One region of the Serratia sp. GW822-FHT06D09 genome, then DNA from elsewhere that is predicted to be linked to it. Evidence: predicted binding sites of a transcription regulator. Region 1 holds the regulator's gene; each other region holds the start of a gene.

Evidence for each region. The regulator PhoB, encoded in region 1, activates phosphate uptake and scavenging genes when phosphate is short. The targets are predictions, from matches to a motif close to CTGTCATAAAACTGNCNNAT.
Region 2: ugpB (sn-glycerol-3-phosphate ABC transporter substrate-binding protein UgpB) is a predicted target of PhoB. The motif match lies at 1,217-1,236, and genes of this name have one in related genera.
Region 3: pstS (phosphate ABC transporter substrate-binding protein PstS) is a predicted target of PhoB. The motif match lies at 1,151-1,170, and genes of this name have one in related genera.
Region 4: glpT (glycerol-3-phosphate transporter) is a predicted target of PhoB. The motif match lies at 1,403-1,422, and genes of this name have one in related genera.

Annotation. Positions count from the first base shown of each region.
Region 1 covers NZ_JBXALO010000005.1:285,011-287,215, forward strand. The annotation lists gene phoR (phosphate regulon sensor histidine kinase PhoR) at 1-693, opposite strand, end outside; gene phoB (phosphate response regulator transcription factor PhoB) at 718-1,407, opposite strand; gene sbcD (exonuclease subunit SbcD) at 1,632-2,205, shown strand, end outside.
Region 2 covers NZ_JBXALO010000007.1:270,875-273,079, reverse strand. The annotation lists gene ugpB (sn-glycerol-3-phosphate ABC transporter substrate-binding protein UgpB) at 1-987, opposite strand, end outside; gene AC1RKG_RS18150 (aminotransferase-like domain-containing protein) at 1,301-2,205, opposite strand, start outside.
Region 3 covers NZ_JBXALO010000007.1:29,134-31,338, forward strand. The annotation lists gene glmS (glutamine--fructose-6-phosphate transaminase (isomerizing)) at 1-910, shown strand, start outside; gene pstS (phosphate ABC transporter substrate-binding protein PstS) at 1,247-2,205, shown strand, end outside.
Region 4 covers NZ_JBXALO010000007.1:232,041-234,245, forward strand. The annotation lists gene glpT (glycerol-3-phosphate transporter) at 1-1,248, opposite strand, end outside; gene glpA (anaerobic glycerol-3-phosphate dehydrogenase subunit A) at 1,614-2,205, shown strand, end outside.

The DNA of each region.
Region 1 (2,205 bases):
GTCGCTCATCATTTCCAGGTAACCCTGCAATACCGTCAGCGGCGTACGCAACTCGTGGCTGACGTTAGCGAAGAAGTTGCGCCGAGCCCCTTCCAGTTGACGCATCTGGGTCACATCGCGGGCTACCATCAATAATTGCCCTTCGGAGTAGGGCATCACACGAAACTCGACGTAATGCTCGTTATTCAGTTGCAGCGTCAAAGGGCGGGAGAACTCCTGCTGTTGCAGATAGTGACTGAACTCCGGATAACGCAACAGGTTGAGAATGTGCTGGCCATTGTCTTCCGGCCAGCGGAAACCCAGCAAATGCTGCGCCAGCCCGTTGCACCAAAAGATATTGCCTTCGACGGTAGTCATCACTACCGCATCGGGCAGCGATTCCGCTCCGCTACGGAAGCGTTTGATCAACAGCGCCAGCTCACGACGCCGACGACGGTTCCGTTGCTGCATCTGATACAAGCCGTAAAACAGCGGTTCCCAGCTCCAGCGGCCAGGCGGCGGCGTCATGCTGCGGTCAACCCACAGCCAGTGGGAAAGTTTGAGTTGATTGTAGAAATTCCATACCAACGCCGCCAGCACGGAGGCCAGCAGCAGCCAGGGCAGATAACCGAAAATCAGCCCCAACAGTAAGGCAGGCAGGCAGAAAAGGGCCAGCTCCAGGGCCAGCCTCTTCCAGGATAGACGTTCTAACACGGCATATTCTCCAGCGCGGCGCGATCAGTAGCGCGTTGAGAATCGGTAGCCGGTGCCCCGAACGGTTTGAACCATTTTGTCATGACCACTGGTCTCTAACGCCTTACGGAGCCGACGGATGTGCACGTCAACGGTGCGGTCTTCCACATAAACGTTAGTGCCCCAGACGTGATTAAGCAACTGCTCACGGCTATAAACGCGTTCAGGATGGGTCATAAAGAAGTGCAACAGCTTGAACTCGGTCGGCCCCATATCCAGCGCTTGTTCGTTAGCCATCACGCGGTGTGAGGAAGGGTCCAGGCTCAGCCCTTGCATTTCAATCACTTCTTCCACCGCCATCGGTGAAATACGGCGCATTACCGCCTTGATGCGCGCCACCAGTTCCTTCGGTGAGAAGGGTTTGGTGATGTAATCATCCGCCCCGACTTCCAGGCCGCGCACCCGGTCTTCTTCTTCACCGCGCGCGGTCAACATCATCACCGGAATATCGCGGGTTAGCGCTTCACGCTTCATATGTTTAATAAACTGAATGCCGGATCCCCCGGGTAACATCCAGTCGAGCAACACTAAATCAGGGAACGGCTCAGACAGGCGCGTCACGGCGCTGTCATAATCCTCAGCTTCCAACGGTTGGTAACCATTCTGTTCCAACACAAAGCACACCATCTCACGGATCGGCGCTTCGTCTTCCACCACCAGTATGCGTCTTGCCATCGTCAATCCTGCCAATGTGTTAGCGATCACAGTTGATTGCGGGCGCCATTATGCGTCAGTTTTGTGACACTTTTATGAAAAAAGCGGGCTGTTATAGGCAGTAAGCATAGCGATTATTTCCAACGTCAAAGAAAAATCATTCAGTTGTCATAATGATTGCGTCACGACAGCCGCCGCAACGCCCTTTATAATCACCGCCATTACCCTATCGCCCCGGGAGTGTCATGCGCCTGATCCACACCTCTGACTGGCATCTTGGCCAGTACTTTTTCACCAAAAGCCGCGCCGCCGAGCATCAGGCATTTCTGCGCTGGCTGATCGAACAGATCGAACAACACCAGGTGGATGCGCTGATCGTCGCCGGGGATCTGTTCGATACCGGCTCGCCGCCAAGCTACGCCCGCGAGCTGTATAACCGCTTCGTGGTGGAACTGCAGCGTACCGGCTGCCAGTTGGTGGTGTTGGGCGGCAATCACGACTCCGTGGCCACCTTAAATGAATCGCGTGAATTACTTTCCTGCCTGAATACCACCGTGATCGCCAATGCGCAGAGCGAAATCGAACAACAGGTGCTGGTGCTGAATCAACGCGACGGCCAACCGGGTGCGGTATTGTGCGCCATTCCTTTTCTGCGCCCGCGCGATCTGCTCACCAGCCGCGCCGGTGAGTCCGGGGTGCAAAAACAGCAGGCGCTGCAAGAGTCTATCGCCGACCACTATCACACCCTGTACCAGGCCGCCTGTGCGCGCCGTGATGCGCTGGGCTTGCCGCTGCCCATCGTCGCTACCGGCCATCTGA
Region 2 (2,205 bases), on a different contig from region 1:
GAACTCGGCTACACCTTTATAGGTGGCGGCATCTTTACCGTTCATCACCCACAGGCTGGCGCCCCCGATAATGGCGTTCTGCGGTGCATTTTTGGCATCGGCGTCATACGGCATCATGCCCACGCCATAGTTGAATTTGGCGTAATGCTTGATGTCCGCCAGCGAGCCGGATGAAGCGGTGGTAATCGCACAGTCACCGCTGTAGAACTTCTCGGTGGATTCGTCTTTACGGCCGAAATAGGTGAAGTCACCTTTTTTGTTCATCTCTTCCAGCAGTTGGATATGCTTGACCTGCAACGGCTTGTTGAACTCCAGCTTGGCGCTCGCGCCACCAAAGCCATTGTTCTCCGTGGCGAATGGCACGCCGTGCCAGGCACTGAAGTTCTCCAGTTGGATCCAGCCCTGCCAGCCGCTGGCATAGCCGCATTTCATGCCAGCTTCACGCAGTTTGGCGGTGTCCGCCGCCAGCTCCTGCCAGGTTTTTGGCGGCTGGTCTGGGTTCAAACCGGCTTTCTTGAAGGCATCTTTGTTGTAATACAGCACCGGGGTGGAGCTGTTGAACGGCTGCGACAGCAGGTGTCCACTTTTGTTGTCGGTGTAGTAACCGGACACCGTAGGCACGAATACCGATTCGTCAAAGCTGATGCCCGCGTCTTTAAACACTTCGTACACCGGCTTGATCGCCTTGCTGGCCATCATGGTGGCCGTACCCACTTCATACACCTGCAGGATCGCCGGCGCTTTACCGGAGCGATAGGCCGCGATGCCCGCCGCCAGACTTTGTTCGTAGTTGCCTTTATAAACCGGAACAATTTTGACGTCGGTGTGCGACTGGTTAAAGCGGTCCGCCAGGGAATCCACTTCTTTACCCAGTTCACCCTCCATCGAATGCCAGAACGGGATCTCGGTCGCCGCCAGTGCCTGAGTGCTGACCGCCAGGGTCAACGCGACGCACAGCGTGGTTTTGCGAATAGCGTAGGTGAGCATGCCTAACTCCTGAAAAAGCTGGTGTATCCCCTGCATCTTTCACGCCGCAGCCGTGTTGGTTTCCCTCTATCACCTCAGTCATTTACCTATGTAAACTCCTGAGGATTCTGGCGGTCACCGCCTTGCTGCTACGTGAAATCTATTGGGGCAATAAGCGCGTGAGCGAAAAGAATCAGTTTTTTGTTCGGAAGCTAACATGCCATGCTCGGATGACAGAAAAATAACCGTTAGATGACAGCCATATGACGGAAGAGTGAAGTGCAGATTGCGGTTTGATGTCGGCGACGGGGAAAGATCCCCGCCGCCGTGAAGATCACAGTGAACGGCGCAGGCGGGCAACCGCTTCCTGCATTTGCTGTTCAGTGGCGGTGGCGAACGACAGGCGGAAGGTAGAACGGTCCGGATTGTCTGAGAAGAAGTATTCTCCCGGCACAAACACCACGCCCTGCTGCAGGGTGGTTTTCAGCCATTCGGTGGCGTTGAACGGCTGACGGAAACGCGCCCACAGGAACATGCCGCCTTTCGGCATATCGAAGCTGATATGGTCACCCAGCTCTTTTTCCACCAGCCCGGCCAGGATCTCACCCTTTTGTTTGTAAGCCGCGCGGATCTTTTCGATCTGCGCCGGCAGGCGATCCAGCCCCAGGTAACACTCTACGATGCTCTGCGACAATGCGCTGGCATGCAGATCCGCCGCCTGCTTGATGATTGCCACTTTATGCAGCAAAAACGGCGGCAGGATAGCCCAGCCCAGACGCAACCCCGGAGCCAGGATCTTGGAGAAGGTCGAGGTATAGATAATGTTATCGGTATGGCCCAGCACCTGCTGCGAAACCTGGTGCAGCGTCGCGTTACGCTCGTCGGTAAAACGCAGTTCGCCGTACGGATCATCCTCGATGATCAGGAAATTGTGCTCGGCCGCCAGCTTGACCAACAGTTCGCGACGCGGGGCGCTCAGGGTAATGCCGCTTGGGTTGCCGAAGTTCGGCACCACATACACGCCCTTGATGCGCTGCGTTTTCAACAGCTCGGCCAGTTCTTCGACCACCATGCCATCGCTGTCGGACGATACCGACATGATGTTGGCTTCCGCCAGTTCCAGCGTCTGCAACGCCGCCAGGTAGGTCGGACGTTCCACCACGAACACGTCGCCCGGGTTCACAATGGCGCGCATCACCAGATCCAGCGCCTGTTGGGAGCCGGCCGTGACCATCACTT
Region 3 (2,205 bases), on a different contig from region 1:
TGGCATGGTTGCTCGCTATTGGTTCGAATCTCTGGCCGGTGTGCCTTGCGACGTCGAGATCGCGTCTGAATTCCGTTACCGCAAATCTGCCGTGCGTCCGGGCAGCCTGATCATCACGCTGTCACAGTCCGGCGAAACCGCCGATACCCTGGCGGCGCTGCGCCTGTCGAAGGAATTGGGCTACCTCGGTTCGTTGGCGGTGTGTAACGTGGCCGGTTCTTCGCTGGTGCGTGAATCCGATTTGGCGCTGATGACCAAGGCCGGGACCGAAATTGGCGTGGCCTCTACCAAGGCCTTCACCACCCAGTTGGCGGTGTTGTTGATGCTGGTGGCGCGTTTGGGCCGTCTGAAAGGCATGGCGGAAAGCGTTGAGCATGAAATCGTACACGGCCTGCAGGCGTTGCCGGCGCGTATCGAACAGATGCTGTCGCTGGACAAAAGCATTGAAGCGCTGGCGGAGGGCTTCTCCGACAAGCACCACGCGCTGTTCCTCGGCCGTGGCGATCAGTACCCGATTGCCATGGAGGGTGCGCTGAAGCTGAAAGAGATCTCCTACATTCACGCGGAAGCCTATGCGGCCGGTGAATTGAAGCACGGCCCGCTGGCGTTGATCGATGCCGATATGCCGGTGATCGTGGTGGCGCCGAACAACGAACTGTTGGAAAAACTGAAATCCAACATCGAAGAAGTTCGCGCGCGCGGTGGCCAGCTGTACGTGTTCGCCGATCAGGATGCCGGTTTCGTCAGCAGCGAAGGGATGACCATCATTCCATTGCCGCACGTAGAAGAAATCGTGGCCCCTATCTTCTACACCGTGCCGTTGCAGCTGCTGTCTTACCATGTGGCGTTGATCAAAGGTACCGATGTTGACCAGCCGCGTAACCTGGCTAAGTCTGTCACCGTAGAGTAATCCGCTGCTGTTAATCTCTAAAAGCCGGCCACTGTGCCGGCTTTTTTCATAACGGGATCAAATATGACAAGAGTGCTACAGCGGAGATAAAAGTTGTCATATTCAAACGGATAGCGGCGATGGAAAGGGTTTTTTTATTGATTAATTACTGAGTGGTTTTATGTTTAATGGTTTGATTTTTATAGAGTAATCACATCCGTGCTCTCACTGTAATATAACTGTCATATTTCGTACATTTTACTGTCACCAAACTGTCCTATTTTCCCTCCTGCAGCAATACTTACTCTGATGAAAACGACTCAAAGTCGATTTTTGAATATCCCATTAGGAGGGATTATGAAACTGATGCGTACCACCGTCGCCAGTATTGTGGCAGCGACTTTCTCCCTGACCGCCGTGTCCGCGTTCGCTGCTGCTAGCCTGACCGGTGCAGGTGCGACATTCCCCGCTCCGGTTTATGCCAAGTGGGCAGATTCTTATCAGAAAGAAACCGGCAACAAAGTTAACTATCAGGGCATCGGCTCTTCTGGTGGCGTGAAGCAAATCGTCGCCAATACCGTTGACTTTGGTGCCTCCGATGCACCTTTGAGTGATGACAAGCTGGCGGCCGATGGCCTGTTCCAGTTCCCTACCGTGATCGGTGGCGTGGTGCTGGCCGTTAACATCCCGGGCATCAAATCCGGTGAGCTGACCCTGGATGGGAAAACCCTGGGTGATATCTACCTGGGCAACGTGAAAAAATGGAACGACCCGGCGATCACCAAGCTGAACCCAGGCGTCAAGCTGCCGGATCAGAACATTGCGGTTGTTCGTCGCGCGGACGGTTCAGGCACCTCTTTCGTGTTCACCAGCTATCTGTCTAAAGCCAACGCGCAGTGGAAAGAGAAAATCGGTGCAGGTTCTACCGTTAACTGGCCAACCGGTCTGGGCGGCAAGGGCAATGACGGCATCGCCGCATTCGTACAGCGTCTGCCAGGCTCCATCGGTTACGTTGAATACGCGTATGCCAAACAAAACAACCTGGCCTACACCAAGCTGATTTCTGCCGACGGCAAAGCGGTTAGCCCAACAGAAGAGAGCTTCAGCGCCGCCGCTAAAGGCGTTGACTGGAGCAAAACCTTCGCCCAGGACCTGACTAACCAGAAAGGTGACAACGCCTGGCCAATCACCTCCACCACCTTCATCCTGGTGCACAAAGAGCAGAAAAACCCGGCTCAGGGCACCGAAGTTCTGAAGTTCTTTGACTGGGCGTATAAAACCGGCGCCAAGCAGGCTAACGACCTGGATTACGCCAC
Region 4 (2,205 bases), on a different contig from region 1:
GCCGCCGTCCCAACCGAAGTAGTCAACGGTGTAGCCGACGATGGCGCTGGCTGCAACAGAGCCGCCCAGGTAACCGAACAGACCGGTGAAGCCTGCGGCGGTGCCGGCGGCTTTCTTCGGTGCCAGTTCCAGTGCGTGCAGGCCGATCAGCATGACCGGGCCGTAAATCAGGAAGCCGATGGTGATCATACAGGCCATATCGATGCCAGGATTACCGACCGGGTTCAGCCAGTAAACAACGGTGGCAATGGTCACCAGCGTCATGAAGAACACGCCGGTAGCGCCGCGGTTACCCTTGAACACCTTGTCCGACATCCAGCCGCACAGCAGGGTGCCCGGAATACCGGCATACTCGTACAGGAAGTAAGCCCAGGAAGACTTGTCCAGCGCGAAGTGTTTCACTTCTTTCAGGTAGGTCGGTGACCAGTCCAGAATGCCGTAACGCAGCAGATAAACGAACACGTTGGCTACGGCGATGTACCACAGCAGTTTGTTCGGCAGGATGTACTGCATGAAGATCTGCTTGGCCGTCAGCTCTTCTTCCGCTTTGTCGGTGTAGTCGTCCGGATAATCGTTTTTGTATTCTTCAATCGGCGGCAGGCCGCAGGATTGCGGGGTGTCGCGCATCAGGGCAAAGGCGATCAGGGCTACCAGAATGGCACCGAAGGCCGGCATGTACAGCGCCGCGTGCCAGTCGTTGAACCAGGCCATACCCAGCAAGAACAGCAGCGGTGGCAGGCCGCCACCCACGTTATGGGCGCAGTTCCAGACCGAAACGATACCGCCACGCTCTTTCTGCGACCACCAGTGCACCATGGTACGGCCACAAGGCGGCCAGCCCATGCCCTGGAACCAACCGCACAGGAACAGCAGCACGAACATGACCGCGATGCTCGATGTCGCCCATGGAACGAAGCCCATGAACAGCATGACCGCAGCAGCCAAAATCAGGCCTGCGGGCAGGAACACGCGAGGGTTGGAGCGGTCAGAAACCGACCCCATGATAAATTTGGAGAAACCGTAGGCGATGGAAATACCGGACAGCGCGAAACCGAGGTCACCGCGGCTGAAGCCCTGGTCAATCAGGTAAGGCATGGCCAGGGTGAAGTTCTTGCGCACCAGGTAGTAGGCGGCATAACCGAAGAAAATCCCCATAAATATTTGCCAGCGCAATTTACGGTACAGCGGGTCGACTTTGTCGACCGGCACACGTGAAATGTGTGCTGCCGGCTTAAAAATACTCAACATGAGCGCCTCCGATGGCTTTATCTAGTTATCACATCAATATGATCTTTTACGTTCATTTGATGATTGAGCGGATATCGAATGTGGTGTTTTTTTGTTCCATAACGAGCGTCATCCTAGTCAAAACCGCCTGGTGTCGCTGTGATGAATGGCGCAAATGTTACACTTTTATGAAACACCGGCGGATTTTGAGCGATTCGTTAACGTTATGAAATAGAAAAACGCCTAAAAATCGTGATTGTGATCACATTCGTGGTTTTTTGTGGACATTTTACTTTCGTTTTAAGTTCGTTATTGTTCCTTATCAAACAAAGACCCCAATGACTGTGGCCCAATAGGGCAATAACCACGGATCCAGAGGGAGCGTCATGAGCAGCCATTCAGCAGAAAACGAAACGGATGTGATCATCATTGGCGGCGGCGCGACCGGCGCGGGCATTGCTCGTGACTGCGCACGCCGCGGACTGCGTTGCATACTGCTGGAGCGTCATGATATCGCCACCGGCGCGACCGGGCGCAACCACGGTCTGCTGCACAGCGGTGCGCGTTATGCGGTAACCGACGGCGAATCGGCGCGCGAATGCATAGAAGAGAACCGTATCCTCAAACGCATTGCGCATCACTGTATCGAGCGAACCGACGGGCTGTTTATCACCCTGCCGCAGGATTCGCTGGCTTACCAACAGCAGTTTATTGTCTCCTGCCACAGCGCCGGTATCAACGCTGAAGCTATTGATCCGCAGTTGGCGTTGCGGCTGGAGCCGGCGGCTAATCCGGCGCTCATCGGTGCCGTGCGCGTGCCGGACGGCACTGTCGATCCTTTCCGTTTGACCGCCGCCAATATGCTCGATGCCCGTGAGCATGGCGCGCAGATCCTCACTTATCACCAGGTGGTCGGTTTATTACGCACGGGCGATCGCGTTACCGGAGTGCGGGTTTTCGACCATCAATCGTCGCGCC